DNA from 4 places in the Limnobacter sp. genome. Region 1 is predicted to be linked to each of the others. Evidence: predicted binding sites of a transcription regulator. Region 1 holds the regulator's gene; each other region holds the start of a gene.
What was found. The regulator sigma-54, encoded in region 1, starts transcription at its own class of promoters, with help from an activator protein. The targets are predictions, from matches to a motif close to TGGCANGNAANCTGCTTT.
Positions count from the first base shown of each region.

Region 1 (7,662 bases):
GACGGTGGAAGAAAACATTCGCGCTGTCCTGGAAATTAATCCACCCAAAGACAAAACGGTGGACCAAGCGGTTGAAGATTTGCTCAACGACCTGCAAATAGCGCACATTCGCACCTCGCTGGCCGCCTCACTTTCAGGTGGCGAACGCCGCCGACTTGAAATTGCGCGCGCATTGGGCAGCCAACCCCGCTTTATTTTGCTGGATGAGCCTTTCGCAGGCGTAGACCCAATCGCAGTGCTGGAAATTCAACGCATTGTGGCCTTTCTGAAATCGAAAGGAATTGGCGTGTTGATCACCGACCACAACGTGCGCGAGACGCTGGGCATCTGCGATCGTGCTTACATTATCAGTGCAGGTCGAGTATTGGCCTCGGGTAGTCCGGAACAAATTGTGAAGAACGACGATGTACGCCGCGTGTATCTCGGCGAACACTTCCGGATGTAAAGCTGAGCCCCCATGAAACAATCCCTTCAGCTTAAAGTTTCCCAAAATCTCACGCTCACGCCGCAGCTTCAGCAATCCATTCGATTGCTGCAACTGTCCACACTCGAACTGCAGCAGGAAATTCAACAGGCACTGGCCGAAAACCCGCTACTCGAGCTGGCCGATGAAGAGGCTGTTGAAGGCGAACGTACACTCAGCCTGGACAGCAGCAATGGCGAATTGCACGAGCCACAGGGCGACAGCTTCGAAGCCGAACCGGACCCACGCAAAGCCAGTGAGCCCGTCAGCGATCAACAAGCTGAACAAGACAACCAAAGCGAAGAAATTGTTCAACGCGAGACCATCGACTCCATTCAGGACAACTGGGAAGGTGACTGGCGCGACAACAGCGGCGCAGGTGCCGATGGCGACGAAGAAAAACCCGGCCTTCAACTGGCTGCGCCCGACAGCAGCCTGCACCAGCACCTCATCGACCAGCTGCGCATGACGCAGGCCAGCGAACGCGACAAAAACCTGGTGCTGTGGCTGATCGACTACCTTAGCGACGATGGCTACCTGACCGTTGAACTTGAAGACCTGTGGGAAACCTTGCAGGACGAACCCGACCTGGAGTTTGAAGAACTGAGCGCGGCACTGCGCCTGCTGCAAAGCTTCGACCCACCCGGCGTGGGCGCACGCAATGCGGCAGAGTGCCTGTTGCTGCAACTGGCCCAGCGCCGGGACATTACTTGCCAAACAAACCTGTACGGCAACTGCCAACACATTATCCGCGACCATTTGAGTTTGCTCGCCCAGCGTGACTTCACCAAACTGAAGAAAGCCCTGAATGTCGACGAAGACACTTTAAAGATCTGCCATCAAATAATCCGCTCGCTAGAACCTTTTCCCGGCGCGCGCTTTCGGCGCATTGACGACGATCATGTGGTGCCCGATGTCATTGTTAAAAAACTCAGTGGACAATGGCATGTGCAGCTCAACCCCGATGTGATGCCCAAAATTCGAATCAATGAAATGTACGCCTCGATCCTGAGGTCTCACCGTGGTCAAAGCGCACAACTCAGCGCGCAACTTCAAGAGGCCCGGTGGCTCTTAAAAAACGTTCAACAGCGATTTGACACTATTTTACGGGTGAGCCAAGCGATCGTAGAACGACAAATCGGCTACTTCAATCATGGCGAAATCGCAATGCAACCCTTGGTTCTGCGGGAAATTGCTGATTTACTGGGACTGCATGAATCGACCGTGTCAAGGGTTACCACGCAAAAATATATGTTGACGCCCTATGGGTTGGTTGAGCTAAAGTATTTCTTCGGAAGTCATGTTTCCACCGATTCAGGTGGGCAAGCTTCCAGCACGGCCATCCGTGCACTCATCAAGCAACTGATTTCTGCGGAGGACGCCAAGCAGCCGATATCTGACAGCCAAATCGCCGACCTACTCGGTCAACAGGGCATCGTGGTCGCAAGACGCACGGTCGCTAAATACCGGGAATCACTGAAAATACCCCCGGTGAACATGCGTAAGTCGCTTTAAAGTTAAAGCTTCCCCCCGCAGCAACGAAAGGAGATACCTTATGAACTTGAACATCAATGGTCATCATCTGGAAGTTACCCCAGCTATTCGAAATTATGTAATTGAAAAACTGGACCGGGTGAAAAGGCATTTTGATCACGTCATTGATGCATCGGTGACCATCTCGGTGGTCAAGCTGGTTCAAAGGGCAGATGTTACGCTGCACGTTCGCGGCAAAGACATACACGCTGAATCAAGTCATGAAAACCTCTACGCAGCCATTGATGCGCTGGCCGACAAACTCGATCGCCAGGTATTGCGGCACAAAGACAAACTTACCAATCACAATCACACGCCCATAAAACACCAAGTGGTAGAAGAAGCTGAATAAACCACTGTAATTTCAGGGAAATTCAAAAGGCGGACTTCAATCCGCCTTTTGTGTTTTTATGGCGTATAATCGGCCCCACGATTAGAAGCGGGTCTCAGGAATCAACAGCGATGAACTTGATCGCAAATCTACTTCCACCATCCAACATATTGTTGGACACACAGGTCACCAGCAAAAAGCGCGTGTTTGAACAGGCCGGACTGGTCTTTGAAAACAACCAGGGCATTGCACGGTCCAAGGTGTTCGACAGTCTTTTTGCGCGTGAGCGTTTGGGCTCCACTGGCCTTGGCCAGCAGGTGGCGGTGCCGCATGGCCGCATCAAAGGCCTGCGCGAACCCATCGCCAGCCTTGTGCGTGTGCAAGATCCCATTCCGTTTGATGCCCCTGACGGCCAACCCGTCAAGCTACTCATGTTTTTGCTGGTGCCTGAAAGCGCAAACCAGCATCATCTGGATATACTGTCAGAACTGGCTCAAATGCTGTCTGACAAGGATTTCCGTGAGAAACTCATGACAGAATCCGATCCTGGTGCCACTCACCAATTGATCGCCAACTGGGAGCCTTACCAACCCGCGAGTTAAGCCTGTGAAGCAACTGAAAGAACTGATCGAAGCCAACCGCAACAAACTCAAACTCGACTGGCTTGCCGGTTTAAACGGTGGTGATCGTCACCTTGATCTTCAGTGCTTCGCATCCTCCGATCTCGTAGGTCACCTCAACACCATTCACCCTGGCCGTATCCAGGTTTTTGGTCGCCAGGAAATCGAATACTTCGCCCGCATCAGCGATGCTCGCAAAAAACATCAAATTGATAAACTGATCGAAGGCGACCCTCCCGCCATCATCGTCGCCGAATCTTTTCAGCCACACGCATTGCTCAAAGCGGCTTGCGACGAATCCAACATCCCGTTGCTGGCCACACCGCTGTCTGCCGCAGAAATTATCGACTTTCTGCGCGTGTACATCAACAAATGGCTGGCCCCCACCACCATGATGCACGGCGTGTTTATGGACGTGCTCGGCATGGGCGTGCTCATTTGTGGTGAATCGGGATTGGGCAAAAGCGAACTCGGTCTTGAATTGATTTCTCGCGGCCATGGCTTGGTGGCCAACGACGTGGTGGAATTCTCGCGCGTGGCCCCCAACCTTATTGAAGGCCGTTGCCCCGAATTGATCCGCAACTTGATGGAAGTGCGTGGGGTTGGGCTGCTCGACATCAAGGCAATTTTTGGTGAAACGGCAGTGCGCCGTAAAATGCGGCTCAAGCTGATTGTGCATTTGGTGCGCAAAGCGTCTTTGGAATTGCATCAGGAACGACTGGTCACCGAACCGCAATTCCAGGAAGTGCTTGGACTACCCATTCGCAAAGCCATCTTGCCCGTGGCCGCGGGCCGAAACCTTGCAGTTTTGCTGGAAGCTGCGGTGCGCAACACCATTTTGCAAATGCGGGGCATTAATACGCTCGACGAGTTCATGGTGCGGCAACAAAAAGCCATGCTCAGTGAACTCGGTGGCATTGACCACCTTCAAGTCGACCCCGACACTGAAACGGACATGGGCCATGACTGACATGAAAGTTGTATTGGTCACCGGCTTGTCCGGCTCTGGCAAATCAGTCGCAATTCGCGCGCTGGAAGATTCGCACTTTTACTGCGTCGACAACCTGCCCCCTTCTTTCATACCGCAGGTCATTCAACGTTTGTCCTCCGAAGGCATTAGTCAAATTGCCATTGCGGCCGATGCCCGCACCGGGCGCGACATCATCGATGTGCCCCAGATTGTTCACACCCTGAAAACCGCCGGCACCGATGTGCGTATTCTGTTTCTGGATGCCGACGACGAAACACTGATTACCCGTTATTCGGAAAGCCGCAGGCGCCACCCCATGAGCACACGCCTGGGCGAACAAGCCACCGTGCAAGAATGCGTGGACGCGGAAAGAGAAGCACTTGAGCCGCTGCGAAACATTGCCAGTTGCATTGACACTTCCGCCTTGCAACCCAATGTGCTGCGCCGCTGGGTACTGGAAACAGTGGAAGAAGAATCGGCCAGACTCACTTTGGTGTTTGAAACTTTTGGCTTTAAAAAAGGCCTGCCCAGCGATGCCGACCTGGTGTTTGATGTCCGTTGCCTGAGCAACCCCTACTACGACAAAAACCTTCGCCCGCTGACAGGCAAAGACGTGGAAGTGCAACGCTACATTCAAACCGACACGCGCAGTGAGGCCCTCATCAACGACATCGAAACCTATTTGCGAAAGTGGTTGCCCTCGTACCTGAATGAGCAGCGTAGCTATGTGACTGTGGCCATTGGCTGCACCGGCGGGCAACACCGCTCGGTGTATGTGGCCGAAACGCTGGCCAAGCGGTTTACCAATACCCCTTTATCCGAGATCGAGAGTGTTTTGTTGCGACACCGGAGCCTGGGCTAACACCTTCACTTGATCCAACAGTTTGTGCACAATTTTGGGCACAGGCTTGTCAGTGACAGCATGGCATTGCGCCCAAACACCAGGCACCTTCACATGCACCACCTTGAAATGCATTTTGCGATGCGTTAATTCGTGCACCAGCCAAGGCTGGTTCGCAAGCTGGGTTAACTGTGTGTAAATGTCGGCCTTGAACACTTTCAGACCGTAATCGTCAAGCCATGGCTGAACACACGCATTCAATTCAGGCCACTCCGGCTGACTGCTGCATGCCGCAACCGGCGTTGTCCACAAGCCTTGCCACACACCCTTTGCTGTTTGCAGCTCCAGCCACACAGCGCCGCGTTCGTCTTCCACAATCAAACCCAGAAAATACAATTCAGGCCGGGGCTTTTTGGGCTTCGGTGTGGGCAGCAAACCCACCATGCCTTTGCGCAAGGCCACGCAGCTTGGTATCAATGGGCATGCTGAACAAGCCGGGTTACGTGGCACACAGCAAGTGGCCCCAAGGTCCATCAAGGCCTGGTTGTAAACGCCAGCTTGCTGGGCTGGCACATTGTCGCTGGCAATTGCCCACAAGTTTTTTTTAATCGAACTTTGTTCCGGGTAACCCTCGACACCGTAGTACCTGCAAAACACACGCTTCACATTGCCATCAAGAATAGGGGCGGGTACTTCATAGGCCAGGGAGGCAATTGCACCTGCCGTAGACTGGCCAATGCCGGGCAAACTTTCAAGCTCGGCCACAGTGCGCGGAAACTGCCCGCCAAACCGGGCCACCACCTGCTTTGCGCACGCATGCAAATTACGGGCACGCGTGTAATAACCCAAACCCGCCCACAACTGCATCACCTCTTGCTCGGGTGCTGCCGCCAAATCTGCAACCGTGGGGTAAGCCTGCAAAAAACGCGCGTAGTAAGCCAATACCGTGGTCACCTGGGTTTGCTGCAACATCACCTCGCTAAGCCACACCTTGTAGGCATCGCCCGTGTGCTGCCACGGCAAGGTTTGTCGACCATGCTGCTTTTGCCAACGCACCAGCACCCCGGCAAAAACCTCTCCTTTCAAAGGAATCATTTCTGGCACCCTGCGCAATAAAAGGTGCTGCGCTGGTTCATCACACGGCGTTTCACCGTGGCCCCACAGCGCTTACAAAGCTGCCCCTCGCGGCCATAGACATCACAATGCAACTGAAAATGCCCCAACTCACCATCAATGGCCTGAAAGTTACGCAAAGTTGAACCGCCGCGCTCAATGGCCTCCGCCAGTACAGCGACCACTGCCGCATGCAAGGCCGAAACTTCAGCCCGACTCAAACGGCCTGCTGCCTTACCCGGTCGAATTGCACTGCGAAACAAGGCCTCGCAAGCGTAAATATTGCCCACACCCACCACCGCCAGGCCGCTGAGCAACAAGGCTTTGATCGACACCTTTTTGCCCCGCGTCGCCTTGAAAAATGACTCGGGCGTGAAAAGATCGCTAAAAGGCTCGGGACCTAACTTCGAAAAACGAACAAAAGCATGCTCCCAACCGGGTGCCTTGCTCACATACTCCACACTGCCGAACCGGCGCGGGTCGTTGTATCGAAGGACCTTTTCACCGAAATTCCATTCAATGTGGTCGTGCTTTTCCCAAGGGGTTTGAGCACTGACAATTTTCATGGACCCCGACATGCCCAAATGCACCACCAACACCTGTTCACCAAAATCCATCAGCATGTATTTCGATCGGCGCTCAACACTTCGCAATATGTGCTTCACACAACTTTGCACCTCCTCAGGCACAGGCCAGCGCAAGCGCGGTTGCCGCACGGTACAAGCAAGCAGGCGGTGCCCTGTAAAATGAAGGTCTACGCCTCTTTTGGTGATTTCTACCTCGGGTAATTCAGGCATAAGCTAAAGCGCGCACGCGCATCTGTTAATGTGATAAAAATGAATGTGGATTCACCAGTTTTCTTTGGGTTCAACAGTATGACTTGTTTTAAATGGACCATCGCAGGCCCGGTATTTTTTCTGGCCGCCAGCCTGACCACCGGTTGCGCCACTGTTCCAGCCGAACAGGGCGAACCAAGGCAGCAGCAAATGTCTGCCGAGCAAAAAGCCTATGAAGCCCGTGTGGCCGAAATGGTCAAACAAGACCCCCTGTTTGCCTTGCTCACCGCAGAAATTGCGAGCCAGCGCGGTGACACTTATTCTGCCGCACTGGCCTACACCGAAGCGGCCAAACAACAGCGCGACCCGAACCTTGCCAAGCGCGCCGTCGAAATCAGCCTGGCAGAGGGGCAGCTGGATCTGGCTCTGAATGCTGCTCAGGTATGGTCTGAACTTTCCCCCGACGACAAACAAGCCAACCGTTCCATCATGTTGCTGCAATTGGGCACCAACCGTGTCGATGAAGCCATGCCCGCACTCAAGGCATTTCTGGCAGACATCCAGGCCGCCGAGAAATCCAATCCGGGACTCGGTGGTGCTGGCGCAGAAAAAATTGCACTGGACATGCTGCAACGCATTCCCGACAAAAACAAAGCCTACCAAACCGGGATCGAACTATTCGGCAACAATCCCGACGACCTTGAAGCGCAAACATTGCTGGCCCAACTGGCCAACAACTCCGAGCTGTACCCACAGGCAGTGGGGCACATGGAAAATGTGCTGCGTAAATCGCCCCAAGAACGTTTTTACGTGCTGCTGGCCCAGTTCATGGAAAAACGCGACGGTAATCTGGACGCAGCCATGCAGCTGGTCAACGAACAAGCCCAACTGCACCCCAACTGGTTTGGTGCACGGCTATACCTGGCCCGCAACCACACCCAGCTTGGGCAATGGCCACAAGCACGGCAACGTTTTGCAGAAATGATCACGCTGCAACCTGACAACATTCCGCTGT
Region 1 covers NZ_CP121330.1:1,032,718-1,040,379, reverse strand. Annotated here, with positions in the region: gene lptB (LPS export ABC transporter ATP-binding protein) at 1-445, shown strand, start outside; gene P0D43_RS05035 (RNA polymerase factor sigma-54) at 458-1,978, shown strand; gene hpf (ribosome hibernation-promoting factor, HPF/YfiA family) at 2,019-2,348, shown strand; gene P0D43_RS05025 (PTS sugar transporter subunit IIA) at 2,459-2,929, shown strand; gene hprK (HPr(Ser) kinase/phosphatase) at 2,934-3,917, shown strand; gene rapZ (RNase adapter RapZ) at 3,910-4,779, shown strand; gene mutY (A/G-specific adenine glycosylase) at 4,732-5,853, opposite strand; gene mutM (bifunctional DNA-formamidopyrimidine glycosylase/DNA-(apurinic or apyrimidinic site) lyase) at 5,850-6,668, opposite strand; gene P0D43_RS05000 (tetratricopeptide repeat protein) at 6,747-7,662, shown strand, end outside.

Region 2 (7,662 bases), 950 kb from region 1:
CCTTCACTTGGCCGCGAATGCTTTTGCCTTCCAGCCTGCGGCGCTTCGAACCCAAGGTTGGGCGAGTTTCGCGGCGAGCCTTGACTGGTTTGGCGACCTCGGCAATCAGCTCGTTCAGCCGTGCAAGAGCGTCCACACGATTTTGCTCCTGACTGCGCGTAGTTTGAGCCTTGATGACAATGACACCGTCTTTGGTCACACGCTGGTCTTGCAAGGCAAGCAGCTTTTCCTTGATGAATTCGGGCAAAGACGATGAGCGGATATCAAAACGCAAATGAACAGCACTGGACACTTTGTTGACGTTCTGACCGCCCGCGCCCTGGGCGCGAATGGCAGTGAACTCGACATCGGATTCCGAGAGAATGGGGGGCGTGTACGACATATACTAAGCCCCCTTGCCCAGGCGCCACACGGTTGATCTGCTAATCCCCAAGCCTTCAACCACTTTACTGACTTCGCCGCCCACCAGGTTCAATGCCTGGCGAACGATAGTCGCCCGTTCCTGCTTGGGCGCCCTGCTGTAGGCCAAGGCCAGCGCATTCATATTGTCGAAAGATTCTGAAGGCATGTCGGGCAATGTCGGTATTGATATCGGGGTCGGGTTCGCGGTGATCAAGTCCGGAAACCAGGCTCGCCAGGATGAAAGATCACTTTCTTGAAGCATTAACACGGCGGCCCTGCGGCACACATTTTTTAACTGCCGAATATTGCCCGGCCAAGGCAAAGTTTGAAGTATGGGCAACGCTGCGTTTAAAAACTCATCAAATCGAGATTTGCTGACCCGCACAGGGGTGGTTCGCAGAAAGTAACCTGCCAATTCGCCAATGTCCTCGGTGCGCTCACGCAGCGGTGGGATCTGGATCAACATTTCATTCAAGCGGAAATACAAATCTTCACGAAAGCGCCCTTCTTCAACAGCTTGCTGCAAGTTTACATTGCTGGCAGCCAGCAGTCTGAAATCGACTTTTCGCGAAGAGGCTGAACCGATTCGGCGCACGGTGCCATCTTCCAGAATACGCAACAAGCGGGTTTGAAAGGCCAGCGGCATGTCGCCAATTTCATCGAGAAACACGGTACCGCCTTGCGCGCTTTCAAACATGCCGGCACGCCCACCTTTCACGGCCCCTGAAAACGCGCCCTCCTCATAACCAAACAGCTCGCTTTCCAGCAGGCTTTCAGTGAGCGATGCGCAGTTAATGGCCACAAAAGGCTTGCCTGCCCGGGGGCTGGCAGTGTGAATGGATTGGGCCACCAGTTCTTTGCCCACCCCTGTTTCACCTTGAATAAGAACAGAAAAATCAATGCTGCCACACAAGCGAATGGTGCTTCGAAGCCTTTGCACGGCTGCGCTGCTGCCAATCAAATCCTGTTCGGTGTGAAAGGTATAGGCCTGGCTATTACGCCGCACACCGCCAGTGGCTTTGGCGCTGGCCAAACGAGTGGCCTCATCAAAGGCCTTGACCACCCCTTGGCGAGAATAAATCAGAATGGCATCCATACCCATTTCCTGGGCAATTTCAGTCACCAGGCCAGACCCAACCACCACCTGAACGCCGAGTTGTGCCAGTTCGCGCACAGCGCGGCGGGCGTCTTCGGGGGTTCGATAGGTGCGTGTACTGAGGGGAACATCAAAGGCTCGGGCAAACTGCTCCAGTTCGTCGAAGGAATGTTCATAGCTGACCAAACCGACTGCCGAAGACGCTTTTCTGGCTGAGGCCAAGGCTTGCATCACATCAAAACCATCGGTACGAATAATGACCAAGGGCGCTTCGAGCTGATTCTGAAGGAAGGCTGCATTTGAACCAGCCGCAATAAACACGTCGGCCGTGTCGGTGTAATAGCGATTTCGGGCGTAGGCCAAAGCGTCTTCATAGGCTTTGGGCACCAGTTCAATATTGGCTGAACTGGTGTAATCGCGCGCAATTTCGCGCAATGTGCCTGCCAGGGCACTGATGCTGAACACCACGATTCTGGGTTTCATTTAAAACACCTTCTTTACCATTTGAAACATATTTGCGTTTCATCTTACACAAAAGTGTTTCAAATGAATAGGCAAATTTTCACAATATTGATTAGATTAATCTCTTAAACAATTGTTAAAAAAAGATATTTTTTATTTTTATTGAAACTGGCACGAACCCTGCACCACAAAAAACATACAACAAGGAGAACACCATGACTCAAAATTCAGCTGGCGCCCGTTTTCGTCAGGCCGTAAAAGAAGAACAACCGTTGCAAGTAATCGGCGCGATCAACGCCAACCACGCCTTGCTGGCCAAACGTGCTGGTTTCAAAGCCATTTACCTGAGTGGTGGTGGTGTGGCGGCTGGGTCGCTCGGCCTGCCCGACCTTGGCATTTCAGGCCTGGATGATGTGTTGACCGACGTGCGCCGCATTACTGATGTGTGCGACACCCCACTGCTGGTCGACGTCGACACTGGTTTTGGATCATCGGCCTTCAACATTGCCCGTACCACCAAGGCAATGATGAAAGCTGGCGCAGCAGCCATGCACATTGAAGACCAAGTGGGCGCCAAGCGCTGTGGCCACCGCCCAGGCAAAGCCATTGTGACCCAGGCTGAAATGGTTGATCGCATCAAAGCGGCAGTGGATGCTCGCGGTTCAGATGATTTTGTGATCATGGCCCGCACTGATGCGCTGGCCGTGGAAGGTTTGCAGTCAGCAATCGACCGGGCCTGCGCTTGCGTTGAAGCCGGTGCCGACATGATTTTCCCCGAAGCCATGACTGAACTGAGCATGTACCGACAGTTTGTCGACGCCGTGAAAGTGCCCGTGCTGGCCAATATCACTGAGTTTGGTTCTACACCCCTGTTTACCACCGAAGAATTGAAAGGTGTGGGCGTGGGCTTGGTGCTGTACCCCTTGAGCGCTTTCCGCGCGATGAACAAAGCCGCACAGAATGTGTATGAGGCTGTTCGCCGCGACGGCACGCAAAAGAATGTTTTAGACACCATGCAAACTCGCATGGAGCTGTATGACAGCATTGGCTACCACGATTTTGAGCAGAAACTGGACGCCTTATTTCAGCAGAAATAACTTTAATAAAACACAATAAACAATTGTTATAAAACATTTAATTTGACAGGAGACAGCAATGTCTGAGCAACAAACAACAACAACCCCTGGCTTCAAGCCGAAGAAATCTGTAGCCCTTTCCGGTACCGCCGCTGGCAACACTGCCCTGTGTACGGTTGGCCGCACAGGTAACGATTTGGCTTACCGCGGTTACGACATTCTGGACCTGGCCACCACCACCGAATTCGAAGAAATTGCTTACCTGCTGGTGCATGGCAAACTGCCTACAACAGCTGAACTGGCTGGCTACAAACTGAAACTGAAAGCCTTGCGTGGTATTCCTGCAGGCGTGAAACAGGCTTTGGAAGCCCTGCCCCCTTCAGCACACCCCATGGACGTGATGCGCACAGGTGTTTCCGTGCTTGGCTGTCTGCAACCCGAGAAAGACGACCACAACCACCCTGGTGCGCGTGACATTGCCGACAAGCTGATGGCTTCGCTGGGTTCAATGTTGCTGTACTGGTACCACTACAGCCACAACGGCAAGCGCATTGAAGTAGAAACCGACGATGATTCAATCGGCGGCCACTTCCTGCACCTGCTGCACGGCGAAAAACCGCGCGACAGCTGGGTTAGCGCCATGCACACCTCACTGATTCTGTACGCAGAGCACGAATTCAATGCCTCTACCTTTACCAGCCGCGTGGTGGCGGGTACAGGATCGGATATGTATTCCGCCATTTGTGGCGGCATTGGTGCCCTGCGTGGCCCCAAGCACGGTGGCGCCAACGAGGTGGCCTTCGAAATCCAGAAGCGCTACGACAATCCAGATGAAGCCGAGGCCGACATTCGCGCCCGCGTTGAACGCAAAGAAGTGGTCATCGGTTTTGGTCATCCGGTCTATACCGTGAGCGACCCCCGCAACGAGGTGATCAAAAAGGTGGCAGAAGACCTGTCAAAAGAACAAAATAACATGAAGATGTACAACATCGCCGAACGCCTGGAAAGCACAATGTGGGAAATCAAAAAAATGTTCCCGAACCTGGACTGGTTCAGCGCGGTGAGCTACCACATGATGGGCGTGCCCACTGCCATGTTCACCCCGCTGTTTGTAATTGCCCGCACTTCCGGCTGGAGCGCCCACGTAATTGAACAACGCATTGACGGCAAGATCATTCGCCCAAGCGCCAATTACACTGGCCCGGAAGACCAGAAATTTGTAGCCATCAAGGACCGCAAATAAGCATGAACACACAATTCAGAAAGAACCTGCCCGGCACCCAGCTTGATTTCTTCGACACCCAGGCGGCTGTTGATGCGATCGAGCCTGGTGCTTGGGACAAACTGCCCTACACCAGCAAGGTGTTGGCCGAGCAACTGGTGCGCCGCTGTGAACCCAGCGCACTCACCGAGAGCCTAAAACAATTCATTTACCGCAAGCGCGACCTGGACTTTCCCTGGTACCCTGCGCGCGTGGTGTGCCACGACATTCTGGGCCAAACGGCTTTGGTGGACTTGGCTGGCCTGCGCAATGCGATTGCCGACCAAGGTGGCGACCCATCCCTGGTCAACCCGGTGGTGCCCACGCAATTGATTGTGGACCATTCACTGGCTGTGGAATGTGGTGGATTTGATCCCGATGCATTTCAGAAAAACCGCGACATCGAAGAGCGCCGCAACGAAGACAGATTCCATTTTATCAACTGGACCAAAACCGCATTTAAGAACGTTGATGTGATCCCACCAGGCAACGGTATCATGCACCAGATCAATCTGGAAAAAATGTCGCCGGTGGTGCAGGTTCGCGAAGGCGTTGCTTTCCCCGACACCTGTGTGGGCACGGACAGCCACACGCCACACGTGGATGCGCTGGGCGTGATCTCGATTGGCGTGGGTGGTCTTGAAGCAGAAACCGTGATGCTGGGCCGTGCGTCGATGATGCGCCTGCCCGACATCGTGGGTGTGGAACTGACTGGCAAGCGCCAGCCCGGCATTACCGCCACCGACATCGTGCTGGAACTGACCGCATTTTTGCGCAAGGAACGCGTGGTGGGTGCTTACCTGGAGTTTTTCGGTGAAGGCGCGAATAGCCTGAGCATCGGCGACCGCGCCACGATTTCGAACATGACACCAGAATACGGTGCCACCGCGGCGATGTTCTACATCGACGAGCAAACCATTGACTACCTGAAGTTGACTGGCCGTGAAGACGAGCAAGTGAAGCTGGTGGAACAATACGCCAAGCACACCGGCCTGTGGGCCAGCAAAATGGTGGGCGCTGAATATGAACGCGTACTGAGCTTTGATTTGAGCAAGGTGGTGCGCAGCATGGCTGGCCCTTCCAACCCGCATGCGCGCGTGGCCACCAGTGATTTGGCGGCAAAAGGCATTGCAGTGAATCTGGACAAGGCCCGCGAGGAAGAGGCAAACGGCCTGATGCCCGATGGCGCTGTGATTATCGCCGCCATTACCAGTTGCACCAACACCAGCAACCCACGCAACGTGGTGGCAGCCGCGCTGTTGGCACGCAAAGCCAATGAAATGGGCCTGGTACGCAAGCCTTGGGTTAAATCTTCATTTGCACCCGGCTCGAAAGTGGCCGAGTTGTATCTGAAAGAATCAGGGCTTTTAAGCGATCTTGAAAAGTTGGGCTTTGGTATTGTGGCGTTTGCCTGCACCACCTGTAACGGCATGAGCGGTGCCCTGGATCCGGTGATCCAACAAGAAATCATTGACCGGGATCTGTATGCCACAGCTGTACTGTCAGGTAACCGTAACTTCGATGGACGTATTCACCCCGAAATTGATGCCATCGTGAAGCAATTCGTCAAGCCTTCACAGTTCCGTGAAATCTACATTCCCATGTTTGACTTGGGCGCAATTGAAGAGGCAGAAAGCCCACTGTACGACTGGCGCCCACAGAGCACCTACATTCGCCGCCCACCCTATTGGGACACCGAAGGCCAAGGCGCTTTGGCTGCACGACCACGCACGCTGAAAAACATGCGCCCGCTGGCGGTGCTGGGTGACAACATTACAACTGACCACCTAAGCCCTTCAAACGCGATCATGATGAAGAGCGCTGCGGGTGAATACCTGCACAAAATGGGTTTGCCCGAAGAAGACTTCAACAGCTATGCCACGCACCGCGGCGATCACTTGACAGCGCAGCGCGCGACGTTCGCAAACCCCAAGTTGTACAACGAAATGGTGAAAGATGAAGCGGGCAACACGGTGCAAGGCTCGCTGGCCCGCATTGAACCCGAAGGTCAGGTAACGCGCATGTGGGAAGCCATTGAAACTTACATGGAGCGCAAGCAGCCGTTGATCATTGTGGCAGGCGCTGATTACGGTCAGGGCTCTTCCCGTGACTGGGCCGCCAAAGGCGTGCGACTGGCTGGTGTAGAAGTGATTGTGGCGGAAGGTTTTGAGCGAATTCACCGCACCAACCTGATTGGAATGGGCACCCTGCCCCTGGAATTCAAGGCAGGTGACACACGCCACACCTACAACATCGACGGCACGGAAGTGTTTGAAGTGGTGGGTGAGCGCAGCCCACGTGCAACCCTGACTGTGGTGATGACCCGCAAGAATGGCGAACGTGTGGAATTCCCGGTGACCTGCCGATTGGACACCGCTGAAGAAGTTTCCATTTATGAAGCTGGTGGCGTGTTGCAACGCTTCGCGCAAGACTTTCTGGAAGGCACTGCAGCATGACGGACAATTCAATTAAGCCCACCCAGCAACTGAAAGTGGCCGCCACCTACATGCGCGGTGGCACCAGCAAGGGTGTATTTTTCAGGTTGCAAGACCTGCCCGAGGCATGCCAGCAAGCGGGGGAAGCGCGCGACAAATTGTTGTTGCGCGTTATTGGCAGCCCCGACCCTTATGGCAAGCAGATCGACGGCATGGGTGGCGCTACTTCGAGCACCAGCAAAACCGTGATTTTGAGCAAAAGCAGCAAGGTCGACCGCGATGTAGATTACCTGTTCGGCCAAGTCAGTATCGACAAAGCCTTTGTGGACTGGAGCGGCAACTGCGGCAACCTGTCCTCGGCAGTGGGTTCATTCGCGGTGGCCAGCGGTTTGGTTGACTCCGCGCGCGTGCCTTACAACGGCACTTGCGTGGTACGCATTTGGCAAGCCAATATCGGCAAAACCATCATTGCGCATGTACCGATCACCGACGGCTTGGTTCAAGAAACTGGCGACTTCGAGCTCGATGGCGTTACCTTTCCAGCAGCGGAAGTTCAACTTGAATTTCTGGATCCAGCAGATGAAGGTGAAGACGGTGCTGGCAGCAGCATGTTCCCCACCGGCAATTTGGTGGATGAACTGGATGTACCCGGCGTGGGCACATTAAAAGCCACCATGATCAATGCCGGCATTCCCACCATTTTTGTGAATGCCGACAGCATTGGCTACACCGGTTGCGAATTGCAAGACGCCATCAACAGCGACCCAAAAGCCTTGGCCATGTTCGAAACCATTCGTGCCCACGGCGCTGTAAAAATGGGATTGATCAAACACGTGGATGAAGCAGCCAAGCGACAGCACACACCCAAAGTGGCTTTTGTAGCACCGCCCAAAACTTACACCAGCTCAAGCGGCAAAGTGGTTCAAGCAG
Region 2 covers NZ_CP121330.1:1,980,026-1,987,687, reverse strand. Annotated here, with positions in the region: gene arfB (alternative ribosome rescue aminoacyl-tRNA hydrolase ArfB) at 1-382, opposite strand, end outside; gene prpR (propionate catabolism operon regulatory protein PrpR) at 386-1,981, opposite strand; gene prpB (methylisocitrate lyase) at 2,176-3,057, shown strand; gene prpC (2-methylcitrate synthase) at 3,116-4,279, shown strand; gene acnA (aconitate hydratase AcnA) at 4,282-6,753, shown strand; gene prpF (2-methylaconitate cis-trans isomerase PrpF) at 6,750-7,662, shown strand, end outside.
Region 2: the regulator sigma-54 is predicted to act here: its motif matches at 2,130-2,147, upstream of prpB (methylisocitrate lyase).

Region 3 (7,662 bases), 1.4 Mb from region 1:
TGGCCAATTCAAACTTGCCCTGGCGATCGCGCTCAGCCCCGGAAAACGCACCCTTAACATGACCAAACAACTCGCTTTCAATCAACTGGTCAGGCAAAGCCGCGCAATTAATCACCACCAAGGGCAAATTGGCGCGACTCGACATGGCATGCAGAGCCTGCGCAACCAATTCTTTGCCTACACCGGTTTCGCCATGAATCAGTACTGCCAGCTGACTACTGGCAACGGTCAAAATTTCATGCTTTAGATCGCGAATGGGTTTGCTGTCGCCAATCATTTCCCGGCGAGACAATTGAACGCCCTCCAATGCCTGCAAAGCATTGCCATTGCCCTGACTCAGCTTCAAGTTGGTCAAGGTTCGCTCGTTCAATTCAGCCAAATGCACCACAGCCTCGCCCAAGCGGGCGAACATGGCCATGGCCCGCTCAACCTTGACGTCGAACACCCCTGCCTTCAAAGAATCAAGGGTAATCGCACCCCACAACTTGCCATTGACATGCAGGGCACAACCCATGCAGTCGTGCACAGTCAAATCCCCCGCATGCACCCCTTCCAGCAGACCATCGTAGGGATCAGGCAGCGTGGACTTGTTTGGAAAATGAGTGACCCCCCGGTAAGTGACAATCGCATTTAAGCGGGGATGCTCATTCAATTCAAAGCGGCGCCCCAGGCTATCCGGCGTCAAACCCCGAACGACCAATGGCTTTAAGGCCGAGCCTTCCTTTTTTAGCAAGGCACACGCGTTGCCCGGCAATGCCGCTGCCAATGAATTCACATAACGTGCATACCGGGTCTGCGGATCCAGGTCAGCGCCCAAGTCCTCGATCACCGCCATCACAAAACTGGACATTTCCATATATTGTCACTTTAACAATTATTGTGTTATTAACAATAATATCACATTGTTTTTAGCACAATCTTTTGAAATATTTAACAAATCCATAATTATCAATTAATTATATTAATCAATAGCTTAAAAAAATTTTAACGTCTGGCATGGATCTTGATAGTACTTGTCACCGAGAAGCATGTGTCAATTTACAATCACGCGAAAAAGGAACATCAACATGTCAGTGAGCACCGAACAAAAACAATGGATCAAGGCAACCATTCCCGCACTTGAACAGGGCGGCGAGGCCTTGACCACGCACTTTTACAAACTGATGTTCAGCAAATACCCGGTTACAGCCACTTTTTTCAATCCGGCTCACCAGCAAAAAGGCACCCAACCGCGTGCACTGGCCAATGCGGTACTGGCTTATGCAAAGCACATTGATAACCCAGCCGTGCTGATGGGTGCGGTTACCCTGATCGTGAACAAACACGTGGCACTGGGCGTTAAGGCCGAGCACTATCCTATCGTGGGCGAATGCCTGCTGCAGGCCATGAAAGAAGTACTGGGTGCAGCAGCCACCCCCGAAATTATCGACGCCTGGGCAGCTGCATACGGCCAACTGGCCGATATTTTAATTAATGCAGAAGCCAACCTGTATGCCAAACAAGCCATGTCCGCTGGAGGGTGGGAGGGGCAACGCGCTTTCAGAATTGCCGCGAAAGAGCAAGAAAGCGAACTGGTCACATCTTTTTACCTGAAACCTGTGGACGGCAAAGAGATCATGACCTTCAAGCCAGGGCAATACATTACCCTGCACTTGAATATCAATGACACAAGCATCATGCGCAACTATTCCCTGTCTGACTCACCCAATGGGGAGCACTACCGAATCTCGGTAAAACGCGAAGAAGGTGGCATGGTGTCCAACCACCTTCACAATGAATTTGCTGTGGGCGACACCGTGCAACTCAGCCCGCCCTGTGGCGAGTTTGTACTCGACGACAGCAAAGACCCACTGGTGTTGATTACCGCAGGCGTGGGGCTGACACCCGCCATTGCCATGCTCAAAGCTGTTGCCGGCCAGCGCGAGATTCGATTCATTCATGCCTGCAAGAACGTAGCGCAGCACTCATTCAAGAATTTGACTGAGCAACTGAAGGCTCAACACAGCAATATCACTACCGAGTATGTTTATGAAAATCAGCATGGCTTGATCAAAGCCCAAACCATTGAAAACAACCTGCCCAACAATGCACAGGTTTACTTTTTGGGACCAGTTGGTTTCATGGGTGCAGTGAAAAGCATGCTCGGGAAACTGGGCGTGCCTGCCGACCGTCAGCATTTTGAGTTTTTCGGCCCTGCGCAAGCCATTTGATTGATTTCAGGAACTAAGCCGACAAGCCTTTGGCTTTGCCAGAGGCTTGAGCCTGCACAAACTCCAGCAACTCATCAATTTGAAACGATTTGTCGAAAAAAGCCTTGGCACCAAGGCTTAAGCACCGGTGCCGTATGACCAAATTGGAGTAGTTGGAAAACACCACAATATTAACCGGGTGCGGATTCATCTCCAGACTTTGCTGGAGGTTCTTCAACACACCCAGCCCGGTACCTGATTCCAATTCCAAATCAACGATTGCCAAATCAGCGCATTCATTCCGTATTGTCGCAAGTGCCGCTTCCTCGGACTCCACACTTGCAATAACCTGCACACTGGGAATTTCACACAGCATCGCCTGCAACATGGTCTGCAACTCGATCGAGTCTTCAACCACCAGCACACGCAAGGGGAGCTGATCCATACAGTTTTGTTTCATGGCAGACACCTGAAACGCCCCGCCAGCGAGAAGGCCGGCGAGGCATCATGACAGCCCGTTAAGACTTGGGCTTCAACTCAATCAAATTGGAGACAGCTTTCACGCCCTCCACCTGCTTGGCCAACGCTTCGGCACGATCAATCTCGGCCTCGGTTTTGGCTTCGCCTGACAACACCACCACGCCTTGCTTGGTTTCCACATGAACACGCAAAGCGCTTACTGTTTTGTCCTCAGCGTGTTTTGCTTTCACCTTGGTGGTAATGGTGGCATCGTCCACATACTGCCCTACCGCTTTCAAGGGCTCTTTACCCTGCTCTGCGGCATAGACTGGGCTCAACGCAGACAAAGCAATACCAGAAGCAATCAAAGTTTGTGTGATCAATGTTTTCATAGTTGTACTCCTTCAAAGTGTTTGAACTGACTACTTTCAAGAAATCAAGATCAAAGGTATGTATTGATCAGGCTTCATGCGTTCAATACTACTGAGGGGCAAAACTGAGATCTGTCCGACAAGGACGATTCAATTGTAGGAATAGTCTGGCCTCAATGATTTACAACCCCAAAAGGAATACACAGATGATTCGATTGGCCATTGTTGATGATCATGCCATTGTGCGCGCTGGCTTTCGCGAAATGCTGAATGAAGAATTGGGAATGTCCATTCAGTTCGAAGCCGCATGCGCCGAAGAAGCAAAAACATTGCTTGGACAACACCCCTGCGACGTACTCATGCTCGACTTGTCGCTGCCTGATCAAAACGGCATCGACCTGCTTCGAACCGTGAAACAACGCCACGATGAAACACAGGTATTAATTATTAGCAGCTTTTCGGAAGACCGGTACGCCCTGCCAATGATTCGCAGTGGCGCAAGCGGCTATTTGTGCAAGGACTGCGATCGCAACGACCTGATCAATGCAATACACACCGTTGCACAGGGTCGCCGCTACATTTCTGCCAACACGGCTGAACTGCTTGCCCGTGAAGTGATGGGAGAAGCAGAAAAAACCGCTCATGAACAATTGTCGGAGCGCGAAATGCAGGTGTTCATTCGACTGGCGAAAGGCGAAAGCGTGTCACAGATCGCCGAGGCACTTCATCTTAGTGTGAAAACAGTCAGCACCTATCGGTCCAGGTTGCTTGAGAAACTGAGTGTTGGCAGCAATGCCGAACTTGCGACTTATGCCCACCAGCATGGATTAATCTTTGCCTGAATACATGCTTTGGATCATGGGTAGATGTACTTTGATCCGGGTTCCTTGACCCGGGCTCGAGCTTAACAGCAACTTTCCATTGAACATTTGGGCACGGTGTTTCATTCCGGCAATGCCGTGACCATGCAATTCAATGTCTTGGGTATCAAATCCAACACCGTTGTCTCGAATACTCAGGCACACCTCACCCGCCTCCTCACTCAAACTCAGCCACACCTGGCTGGCCTTCGCGTATTTTCGAATGTTGTTCAGCGACTCTTGTGCCACGCGAAACAATGCCAAAGACTGTTCAGCATTCAGATTCAATTCACGATCCGGGAAACTCATTTCAATCGGCAAATCAATTTCAAATTGCTGCCCAAGTGAGCGCAGTGCCTCGACCAACCCCAAACCTTTCAGCAAGGGGGGTTGTAAATCGTCCACCAAGCGGCGCGTCAGCGTAATGGTGCTGCCTATATTCTCGATCAAACGCAATAAGCGCTCTTGCACATCGTCTGCCAATTGCCCGCCTAGCGAACGGCGTAGCCAGCCAGCGTCCATTTTTGCCGCAGTCAGTGCAGACCCCATTTCATCGTGCAACTCACGGGCAATGTGCTGGCGCTCCTCCTCTTGTGCAGTGGTCAGGTTGCTGGCCAGGTTAGTCAACTCCAGTGTGCGCGCCGACACCTTCGCTTCAAGGCGACTGTTTTCGGTTTTCAACAGCTCCTGAATGCGGGCCCGCAGGGCCACCTGCCTTTGCTGCACCACAAACAAACCAACAATCAACAACAGGGACGCAATACCCAAGGCATAGCCCACATACTGAATTTTGTCGGCTCTTGCCAAATACATGTTCTCAAGGTCCTGATGAGCCTTTTCCCGCCGCGCTTTCAGTATCGCGAGTCGAACACGAATTTGGTCCATCAGTTGTTTGCCAAGTTCCCCGTGCTCCTCCGACAAAGCCACTGGTGCCTTGCCTTGGCTCAACATTTCACCCAGATACTGAAACTTCGCCTCAACCAGGCGCTTCAAAGCCTGCAAGTCTGCATGATCATCTGAACCTGGTGGAATATCAAAATTCATGGAAGCCATCAACGGCTCCAGTCGGGCTGCGGTGCTGCGGTAGGGCTCAAGATAAACGTCGTTGCGCATCAGCAGGAACGACAAGGCACTGGCCTCGGCATCCACCAGCAAAACCCACAACTGATCAAGGCGATCAATTCTTTTTTGATTGATTTCGGCCATCGCCATCACCTCGGCATTCATTCTGGAATGGGTGTAGGTGATGCCCAACAAGGCCAGCACCATGGCGCAACCAAAGATGAAAAGCCAATAGGGACGACCATGCCGAATCTGGCTTCGCACGGATCGAATTGACGAGTGAACAGAATTATTCAAACAGACCTTTAAAGACGCACAAAGGCCACTTCTCAGGTGGCCCGGCTTTGATTCAACCCAAGCGTTTCAAATAACTACGGCCTGGATTTAATCAAGTTCACGACAAAAGTAATTGCCGCAAGCACAATGAAAATGAAAAACAATACTTTTGCAATTTCCACCGCACCGGCCGCAATACCACCAAATCCAAACAAAGCAGCGATTAATGCAATTACAAAAAACACAACTGCGTAGTGCAACATGATCAACTCCTTGGGGGTTTAATTGGTTGACGCTTTACAGTAAACGCCTTAAGTGGAAAAGTAGGTCAGCTTTTGCCGAAGAAGTTGTGAGCAATGTCCTACAAGCCGGTAAAACACGCCTCTATTTTCTGGTTTGCCGCCTGAAGAATAGGTTAAATTAAATACAGATCATCCCGTAACAAAAGGATCATCGTGATTCTTGTCATCGCAAACCCGAAAGCTGGCTATCTCAAAACACGCAATTCCAGCGGCAGCCTTGCGGACATTCACCGCATTCTGGGCAATGCCGGACATGTGGCATTGACTCAAAATGCACAAGAACTAGAACAGGCCCTACTTGCCTACCAAAGCAGTCCACCCACTGTAATTGTGCCTTTTGGTGGGGATGGCACCGTGTCTGCGGTTTTGGGTGCAGCGGCCAAAGTGTGGGGTGAACGGGTGATTCCGCCAATTTTTCCCTTGCATGCAGGCACCATGAACATGATCGCTTGGGACGTGTATCCAAAAACAGCGCCGCTAAAAGCACTGCGCTGGTTGGTTGAACACCAGGCAAACGCCCTTTTACACAGCACACCGCGCTACCCCGTTAAAACCTCGGGCGAACAGTACGGATTTGTATTTGGTTTCGGCGTCACGGTGAACTTCATGCACGCCTATTACAGCCTGGGCAGTGGCCCTGTTGCTGCCGCCAAACTCTTGGCCAAAATTGCCTGGGGAATTATTCGCCAAAGCGAATTTGTAGACAGGCTTTTTTCAACAGTTAAAGGGCAGCAAATCCGCAACGGCGCAGCGCCACAGCAATTTGCCTGGCAGGCCTGCCTTGCGCTGAGCATTCAGTGTTTGCCACTTCGATTTCGTGTATCCACCAGCGGCGGGCCACAGGCCCAACAAGACATGTGCCTGATCGCAGGCGTACCCAACAAACTTGCGCTTGTGTTGAACCTGTTGAGAATCTGGTTCGGGACCATGCCAGCCAGCGTCGGCGTCGAGCGCAGCACCATTTCCAGCATTGAATTTCAGTTTGACGCGCCAACAGCATGGCAACTCGACGGCGATGTGCACCCGCCTGTGAATTCAATTCAGATCAGCAGTGCCCCTGCTGTTCAATTTGTGGCCATGGAATAAAAAAAGGGATCCCAAGCGGGATCCCTTTTTCATTCTGGCGGAGACGAGAGGATTTGAACCTCCGATACCCTTTTGGGGTATGCTCCCTTAGCAGGGGAGTGCCTTCGACCACTCGGCCACGTCTCCAGAAGGCCGAATTATACACGGTTTCGGCCAAAATGTTGAATGCAGGCGCAAATCGCTTTCAAGCAAATTACGCCGTATTCAAACAACTCAAACTTCAGTTCAAGCCGCTTCTTTTTCAAGGCCAAAAGCCTTGTGAAGTGCACGAACCGCCAACTCCATGTACTTGTCATCGATCAACACCGACACCTTGATTTCCGAAGTAGAAATCATCTGGATGTTAATGCCCTCTTCTGACAAGGTTTTGAACATCAAGCTGGCCACGCCAACATGCGAGCGCATGCCAATGCCCACAACCGACACCTTGCACACATTCGTGTCGCCGGCCACTTCACGTGCACCCACGCTGCCTTGAATCTTGTTCTTCAACAAGTCCATGGTTTTGTTGAATTCATTGCGGTGTACGGTGAAGGTGAAATCGGTGGTGCCATCCGAACCCTGGTTCTGAATGATCATGTCCACATCGATATTGGCCTCAGCAACCTGACCCAGAATTTGGTAAGCCACACCGGGCTTGTCGGGCACGCCACGAATGGTCACTTTTGCTTCATCACGGTTGAAAGCGATACCGGAAACAACGGCCTGTTCCATATGTTCATCATCCTCAAAAGTAATCAGCGTGCCGGAAACCTTTTCTTCGTCCAGCGACATCATTGGATCGGTCAGGCTGGAAAGCACTCGGGTAGGCACACGGTACTTGCCGGCAAATTCCACTGAACGAATTTGCAGAACCTTGGAGCCCAAAGAGGCCATTTCCAGCATTTCTTCAAAAGACACCACACGCATGCGGCGCGCCTCAGGCACCACACGGGGGTCGGTGGTGTACACACCATCGACATCGGTGTAAATCAGGCACTCTGCCGCACCCATGGCTGCAGCAATGGCCACAGCCGACGTGTCTGAGCCACCACGGCCCAACGTGGTTTGGTTACCG
Region 3 covers NZ_CP121330.1:2,401,690-2,409,351, forward strand. Annotated here, with positions in the region: gene norR (nitric oxide reductase transcriptional regulator NorR) at 1-856, opposite strand, end outside; gene hmpA (NO-inducible flavohemoprotein) at 1,068-2,210, shown strand; gene P0D43_RS11430 (response regulator) at 2,224-2,649, opposite strand; gene P0D43_RS11435 (BON domain-containing protein) at 2,708-3,040, opposite strand; gene P0D43_RS11440 (response regulator transcription factor) at 3,226-3,861, shown strand; gene P0D43_RS11445 (ATP-binding protein) at 3,847-5,238, opposite strand; gene P0D43_RS11450 (DUF1328 domain-containing protein) at 5,313-5,480, opposite strand; gene P0D43_RS11455 (diacylglycerol/lipid kinase family protein) at 5,673-6,605, shown strand; tRNA gene P0D43_RS11460 (tRNA-Ser) at 6,641-6,731, opposite strand; gene P0D43_RS11465 (aspartate kinase) at 6,831-7,662, opposite strand, start outside.
Region 3: the regulator sigma-54 is predicted to act here: its motif matches at 993-1,010, upstream of hmpA (NO-inducible flavohemoprotein).

Region 4 (7,662 bases), 570 kb from region 1:
TGGTTTTTTAACGCGTCGGGTGTCGAAGGCAGGGGGTGATGAAGACCAGATCATGCTGATTGGCATGGGGTTGTCGCTGGTGATCTTTGCGGTTCAAATTGTGCAGGGGGCACAATCGGGCCTGTGGGGTTGGCTGATTCATGCATTCCTGATTTCGTCAGGCATCATGACCTACGCAACTTGTAACAAGCCATTTCCAAAAAAACTCACCGGTCGCTCCAGCACAGCGTTGAATTTGTTGATCTTCATTGGTGCTTTCAGCATTCAATGGGGCATTGGTATTGGTATTGATTCATTTGCGGCATTGGGGCTCAGCAGCACCGATGCCATGCGGATTTCCCTGGCCATTTTGTGGGTCATGCAGTTGTGCAGCTGGGTTTGGTATGCGCGACCCGGCCGCAAGGTCAGTCATCTGATCCCATTCGGAGCAGAGCAACAACGCGGGGGTTGAGCATGGCTTACGGTGTATGGGTCACTGGCGACTGGCTGCTTGACTCGCCAGCTAGCGCCCTGCGGTACTGAATGGCTGTGGCAATGTGTTTTTTATCGATTTGACTGACCTCGTCCAGGTCCGCAAGCGTTCTGGCCACTCGGCAAATTCGGTGCAACGCCCGTGCAGAAAGGTGGTTTTTCTGGGCATAGGCCAGCAATAGTTTTTCTGCGCTGTTGGCCGGTTTGCAATGCTTGCTGATTTGCCCGGCACTCATTTCACCATTCAAGCAACCTTGGCGTTGAAGTTGAATGGCACGGGCCTTTTCAACCTGGGCACGCAGCCGTGCACTGCCAGCCTGTTCGTTGTGCTCTACTTCTGCGTGCAGCAGTGTACCGTGGTCAATGGCCTGCACCTCCACTGAAATATCAAGCCGATCGGCCAAGGGGCCAGAAAGCTTGTTTTGATATTTCCGAACCTGGTCTGGGGTGCAGCGGCATTCTCTGGCCGGGTGACCCAACCAGCCGCATGGGCAGGGGTTGTGTGCACACACCCACAGAAACCTGGCCGGGAAACTGGCTTGGTGGCCCGATCTGGAAATATTGACCCGCCCTGTTTCCAGGGGCTCACGCAACGACTCCAGGCAACGGCGATCAAATTCCAGCACTTCATCTGTGAATAAAATGCCCTGGTGCGCCAGGGTAATTTCTCCCGGAGAGGGCGGGTTTCCCCCGCCAATCAGGGCTGCCATTGAGCTGCTGGGGTGCGGGTTGCGGAAAGGGCGCTGCGGGCTGAGTAAATCGCTTTCGCCTTTCAAGCTTCGAATGGCGGAAATTTCAAGCGAGTCCTCGAAAGGCAAGGGCGGCATCAGCCCACCAACACGCTGTGCCAGCATGGATTTTCCACTTCCGGGAGGCCCCACCAAGCGAATGTGGTGCTGACCCGCGGTGGCGGTCAGTAGCGCATTTTTTGCCGTTTGATGCCCAATGACCTCGTCCATGTCAGGAAGATACGGCTGACTTTGACTGCTTTGTACACTGCCGTGTTGTTGCTCAAGCGGATTGCCATGCCCAACCAGATGCGCAGCTGCCTCAAACAAAGTGCTTGCACCAAACACTGCAATGTCAGGCACTGTTGCAGCAAGACTAGCCTGTGCTTTGGGCATCATTAATTTCAAGGGGCGTTGGCGCAATTGCGCTTCTTTTCGCGCTGCCACCGCCAGTGCAAACGGGCTGCGCATGCCGGTGAGTGCGCCTGATAGCGACAACTCTCCGGCGAACAGCCAGTCGGAAAGATCGGCCTTGGCCAGTTGCCCCGATGCGCTGGCAATACCCAACGCCACAGCCAAGTCGAATGCGGCACTGCCTTTGGGAAGGTCGGCAGGCGCCAGGTTGACGGTAATGCGTTGGGAGGGAAATTCGAAGCCGCTGTTGAGCAGTGCAGACCGAACCCGTTCTTTGGACTCGCGAATTTCCGTGTCGGGCAGACCAACCAGTGCAAATGAAGGCAAGCCCGCCGACAAATGGACTTCAATTTGTACTGCAACAGGGCGCACGCCCACAAAGGTAAGGCTGTGAAGGGTGGCTAAAGGCATGGTTGGGGGCGCAGTCAAACCCCGACGATTATCCCCACACCGCTTCGTTTGGCAAATGGGTGCTCATATTGAGGTCACCCAGTGGGGTCAGGTCCGCTTTTCGAGTTCCGCCACGCGCATTTCCAGTGCATGCACCTTTTCGCGTAGCCGGTTCAGCACTTCCTTTTGGATTTCAAAATCCTCCAGGCTGACAAATTCCATGTCCTGCAAACCCTGGCGAATCAGCTGTGTGACTGGGTTTTCCATGTTTTGAAGGCCTTTTGCATTCAGCAAATCACCAACTTTGGCCGCAATGGTGTCGAAAGGTTTGTTCGCCAATGTTTCCCCCAAAAGAGTAGTCGTGCATCGCACCAAAGGAGTGCACCAAATTGGTGCCGCAGTGAAAAATTCAAAAAATTGCATCGCTATTGTGCCCGAAAAAGGGGGATTTATCGCGAAATTACTGACGAGTTCACGGCTGGCACGCTTCTCGCTAATAGACCCTTGCCAAAAAAACTTTACGGCATTCATCTATTTTTAGGAGAGTGAGATGAAAAAATTAGTAATGGTCGCTGCAATCGCTGCGTCAACCTTCGGGGCTGTTTCAACTGTCTCTGCTCAAGAGTCTGAGCACACAATGTCTGCAAACGTGAGTATGGTCACTGACTACCGCTTCCGTGGTGTTTCCCAGACGGACGGTGAGCTGGCTTTGCAAGGTGGTTTTGATTACGGCCACTCAAGCGGCCTTTACGCGGGTGTCTGGAATTCAAGTATCGACTTTCAGCCGTTCTTCGGCCTGGATGCCGGCGGCTTGGAGACAGATGTTTACCTTGGTTACGCTGGCGAAGCGTCCGGGATTTCCTATGATGTTGGTCTGCTTCAGTATCTCTACACTGGCGCTGAAAAAACAGACAACTTAGATACCCTTGAGCTATACGGTAGCGTTGGCGCGTACGGTTTCACTTTGGGTGGTGCCTATTCCTTGTCCAAAGATTATTTCGGTTTTACTGATGCGGACGGCTCGACATACGCGTACCTGAACTACGACTATTCAATTACCGACGACCTCGGCTTGGCACTTCACTACGGTACAACAAGTGTTGAAGGTCCTGGCAACGGCGATGCCGATTACGATGACTACAGCATTGGTTTGACCTATGCCTACTCTGGCTTTGACTTGGGCTTGACCTACGTTGATACAGACATCAAGCCAAAAGGCAAGAACAACACCGATGGCGTGCTTGTTTTCTCTGTTGGTAAAACGTTCTAAATCGTATCCAGACAGCGCTCTGAAGAGGGCGCTGTTTCCACCCTCTTCAAACTTAATTCAGGAGTGCGTAATGAAGCTAATTTCAGCAGTCATTAAGCCTTTCAAACTCGATGAAGTCCGTGAAGCGCTGTCTGCCATCGGCGTACAAGGCATTACGGTTACCGAAGTGAAAGGTTTTGGTCGCCAGAAAGGTCACACCGAGTTGTATCGCGGTGCCGAGTATGTTGTCGACTTTTTGCCCAAAGTGAAAATTGAAGCCGCAGTGGATGACAGCCTGGTTGATCAGGCTTGCGAAGCCATTGAAGGCGCAGCCAAAACCGGCAAGATCGGTGACGGCAAAATTTTCGTGTTTGATTTGTTGAGTGTTACCCGTATTCGCACAGGCGAAACCGGTAAAGACGCCCTTTAACCAGAGAGAAGTGAGGAAATCATGAAAAAACTTCTGACTGTCTGGCTGGCGGCCGCGGCACTGAGCTTCAGTGTTGCTAGTCCCGGTGTGTTTGCGCAAGAAACCCCGGCGGCACCTGCCACCGAAGCCACTGAAACAATGGCTGCTCCAATGGATGTAGCTCCCGCGGCAGCACTTGCTGCTGAAGTTGCACCAGCCGAAGAAGCCGCACCTGTTGTTGAGCAAACAGTAGACAAGGGTGATATCACCTGGATGATGATTGCCACCATTTTGGTGATTTTCATGACAATTCCAGGTTTGGCCTTGTTCTACGGCGGCTTGGTTCGCGCAAAGAACATGTTGTCTGTACTGATGCAGGTTATGTCTGTGTTCTGTCTGATCGTGGTGTTGTGGTCTATTTATGGCTACAGCCTGACTTTTGGCGGTGGCGACAATCCTTTTGTAGGCAACTTCAGCAAGCTCTTCCTGAGCGGTGTAACGCCCGATTCCTTGTCGGCCACGTTCACTGAAGGTGTGATGATTCCTGAGTTCATCTTCATCGCATTCCAGTCCACATTCGCGGCCATTACCTGTGCCCTGATCGTGGGCGCATTCGCTGAGCGCATCAAGTTCTCTGCGGTGCTGTTGTTCTGCGCAATCTGGTTCACATTCAGCTACATCCCGATTGCACACATGGTGTGGGACGCTGCTGGCTTCATCTTCGCAGACGGCGCAATCGACTTCGCCGGCGGTACTGTGGTTCACATCAACGCTGCTGTGGCAGGTTTGGTGGGCGCCTACATGATCGGCAAGCGTGTTGGTTACGGCAAAGAAGCAATGACTCCACACAGCCTGACATTGACCATGGTCGGTGCCTCCATGCTGTGGGTAGGTTGGTTCGGCTTCAACGCCGGTTCAAACCTGGAAGCCAACGGCGGTACCACATTGGCCTTCATCAATACATTGCTGGCCACTGCGGCTGCAACATTGAGCTGGGCCGGCGCTGAAGCGTTGCTGAAAGGCAAGGCCTCCATGCTGGGCGCTGCGTCTGGTGCAGTTGGTGGTTTGGTTGCAATTACACCGGCTTGCGGCACGATCGGCCCAATGGGCGCGCTTATCCTTGGCTTGATGGCCGGCCCAATCTGCCTGTGGGGCGTAACTGGTCTGAAGAAAATGATGGGTGCTGACGATGCGCTTGACGTATTCGGCGTGCACGGCGTGGGCGGTATCCTGGGTGCCTTGATGGTGGGTGTGTTGTCTGCACCTAGCTTGGGCGGCACCATGGGTGACGACTTCGTGATCGCTTCCCAGTTGGCTGTACAAGCCAAGGGCGTGATCATCACCATCGTCTGGTCTGGCATCGTGGCTGCAGTTACCTTCAAGTTGGTTGATCTGATCGTGGGTCTGCGTGTAACTGAAGATGCAGAGCGCGAAGGTCTGGACATCACTTCACACGGTGAGACAGCCTACAGCAAGTAAGCACACTCTCCACTTCGGTGGATTCCTTCAGCCCGGGGTAAAGGGCTGATTCAAAGGCACCTTCGGGTGCCTTTTTTGCTTCGCCCCCGATTTCCCTTCCCCAATGTGGCAGTGCAGCGTTTTGGATTACACTTGGCGAAGTGTCTTACCCAGGAAATGTTGATGGTTCCACATTTAGTAACAGCTTTAACCGGTCCGCTTCTGGATCTTGAAAAACGCATGCTCGACAAAACCACCGAAATCGAACGGTGGTTCCGGATGGCCTGGAACGAGAACACTCCGCCTTTCTACAGTTCAGTGGACGTTCGCAATGCGGGCTTCAAGCTGGCGCCGGTCGACACCAACCTGTTTCCTGGTGGGTTCAATAATTTGTCGCCTGACATGATGCCATTGGCTATCCAGGCGGCCATGAGTGCCATCGAAAAAATTTGCCCGGAAGCACGCAGCATGGTGTTGGTTCCTGAAAACCACACCCGCAACACCTTCTATCTCACGAATGTGGCTCGCCTGGCCGCCATTCTGAAACAAACGGGTCTGGACATCCGGTTGGGCTCTGTGTCGCCTGAAATCACCGAGCCCACGCGCTTTGATTTGCCCGATGGCCAGCACATTGTGCTGGAGCCTTTGAAGCGCAATGGCAACCGGGTTGGCGTAGAAGGCCTGGAGCCTTGCGCAGTGCTGTTGAACAACGACCTGTCTGCGGGCGTGCCGCATATTCTTCAAGGCATCAAAGATCAAATCTTGTTGCCCCCTCTTCATGCCGGCTGGGCAACCCGCCGCAAAAGTGCCCACTTCAAGGCCTACGATTCTGTGGTGGAAGCATTCTCTGAAATGCTTGAAATTGACCCTTGGTTGATCAACCCCTATTTCACCCACCGCAACCAGCTTAATTTTCAGGAACGTGTGGGCGAGGAAGCCTTGGCGCAAGCCGTGGATGAAGTATTGGCCAAAACGCGCTTGAAATATGCGGAATACGGCATTGATGAGCAGCCCTATGTGGTGGTGAAAGCCGATGCGGGTACTTACGGCATGGGAATCATGACCGTGAAAGATGCCTCTGAAGTGGTGGGTCTGAATCGCAAGCAGCGCAACAAAATGTCGGTGATCAAAGAAGGCATGCAAGTGTCTGATGTGATCATTCAGGAAGGCGTACACACATTTGAGAATATCGAAGATGCGGTCGCCGAACCCGTGGTGTACATGATCGACCGTTATGTGGTGGGTGGTTTTTACCGCGTGCACACAGGCCGTGGCCGTGACGAAAACCTGAATGCGCCCGGCATGCACTTTGTGCCCCTGGCATTCGAAACACCCTGTAACACCCCAGATTGCAGTGACCGCCCCGATGCGGCCATGAACCGCTTTTATGCCTATGGTGTAATCGGCCGGCTGGCGGCCTTGGCTGCGTCGCAAGAACTGGAGGCCACCGCCAGCGTGGAGTTGGCCGCATGAGCAGCCGAAGCTTTGTGTGTGTCATTGATCCGCTCACCAGCCTGAATCCAAAAAAGGATTCAACCATTGCCATGATGGAGTCTGCACAGTCCCATGGCTGGAAGGTGGGTGTGATCGAAGATGGTGGCATGCATTGGGCCAGTGGTTCGGGTGTGCGGGCGCAGGTGGTGTGGATAAGCCTTGATCGGGCCAACAAACCCTGGTACTCGGAAGTGGGCCGCGAAGAAGTGGCCTTGAAAGATCTCGATGCAATCATCATGCGCAAAGACCCGCCTTTTGATGCCGAGTTTGTAACGGCTACCTGGCTGCTCGAGCAAGGTGAGCGCGAGGGCGCACGTGTGTTTAACAGCCCGCGCGCCATTCGTGATCACAATGAAAAATTCACCATTGCCCAGTTTGAGCAATTCGTGGTGCCCACGCTGGTGTCGCGCAACGCTGCTCAGCTTCGCAGTTTTCTGGAGCAACACCCCGATGCCATCGCCAAACCCTTGGACGGCATGGGCGGCACCTCCATTTTTCGTCTTAAAAAAGGCGACCAGAATGTGGGCGTTATTCTGGAAACACTGACTGATTACGGCAAAAAAACCGCCATGATTCAGCGCTATATTCCTGAGATTGTGGATGGCGACAAACGTGTGTTGCTCATCAATGGCGAGCCAGTGCCGTATTGTCTGGCGCGCTTGCCCAAAGAAGGAGAGCACCGTGGCAACCTGGCTGCTGGCGGTACAGGCCGGGCCCAGCCCCTGAGCGAAAGTGACTGGCACATTGCCCGAACACTGGGGCCTGAACTTAAAAAGCGTGGTTTGTTGCTGGTGGGTTTGGACATTATTGGTCAAAACCTCACCGAGGTGAATGTGACCAGCCCAACGTGCTTTCGCGAGATCATGGATCAAACCGGTTTTCCGGTGGCAGATACCTTTGTGCAAGCTGTTGAAACTGCCTTGAAGGAGACCCACTGATGCTGGGGCTCGTGCTGGTTACTCACGCCCCCTTGGGCGATGCAATTGCCCAGTGCGTGAGGCACGTCATGGGCTCTTTGCCCGATGGGCTGGCTGTGGTGGACGTACCGG
Region 4 covers NZ_CP121330.1:458,646-466,307, reverse strand. Annotated here, with positions in the region: gene P0D43_RS02260 (MFS transporter) at 1-451, shown strand, start outside; gene P0D43_RS02255 (YifB family Mg chelatase-like AAA ATPase) at 459-2,024, opposite strand; gene P0D43_RS02250 (accessory factor UbiK family protein) at 2,112-2,342, opposite strand; gene P0D43_RS02245 (TorF family putative porin) at 2,554-3,273, shown strand; gene P0D43_RS02240 (P-II family nitrogen regulator) at 3,344-3,682, shown strand; gene amt (ammonium transporter) at 3,704-5,140, shown strand; gene gshA (glutamate--cysteine ligase) at 5,303-6,592, shown strand; gene gshB (glutathione synthase) at 6,589-7,551, shown strand; gene P0D43_RS02220 (hypothetical protein) at 7,551-7,662, shown strand, end outside.
Region 4: the regulator sigma-54 is predicted to act here: its motif matches at 2,483-2,500, upstream of P0D43_RS02245 (TorF family putative porin).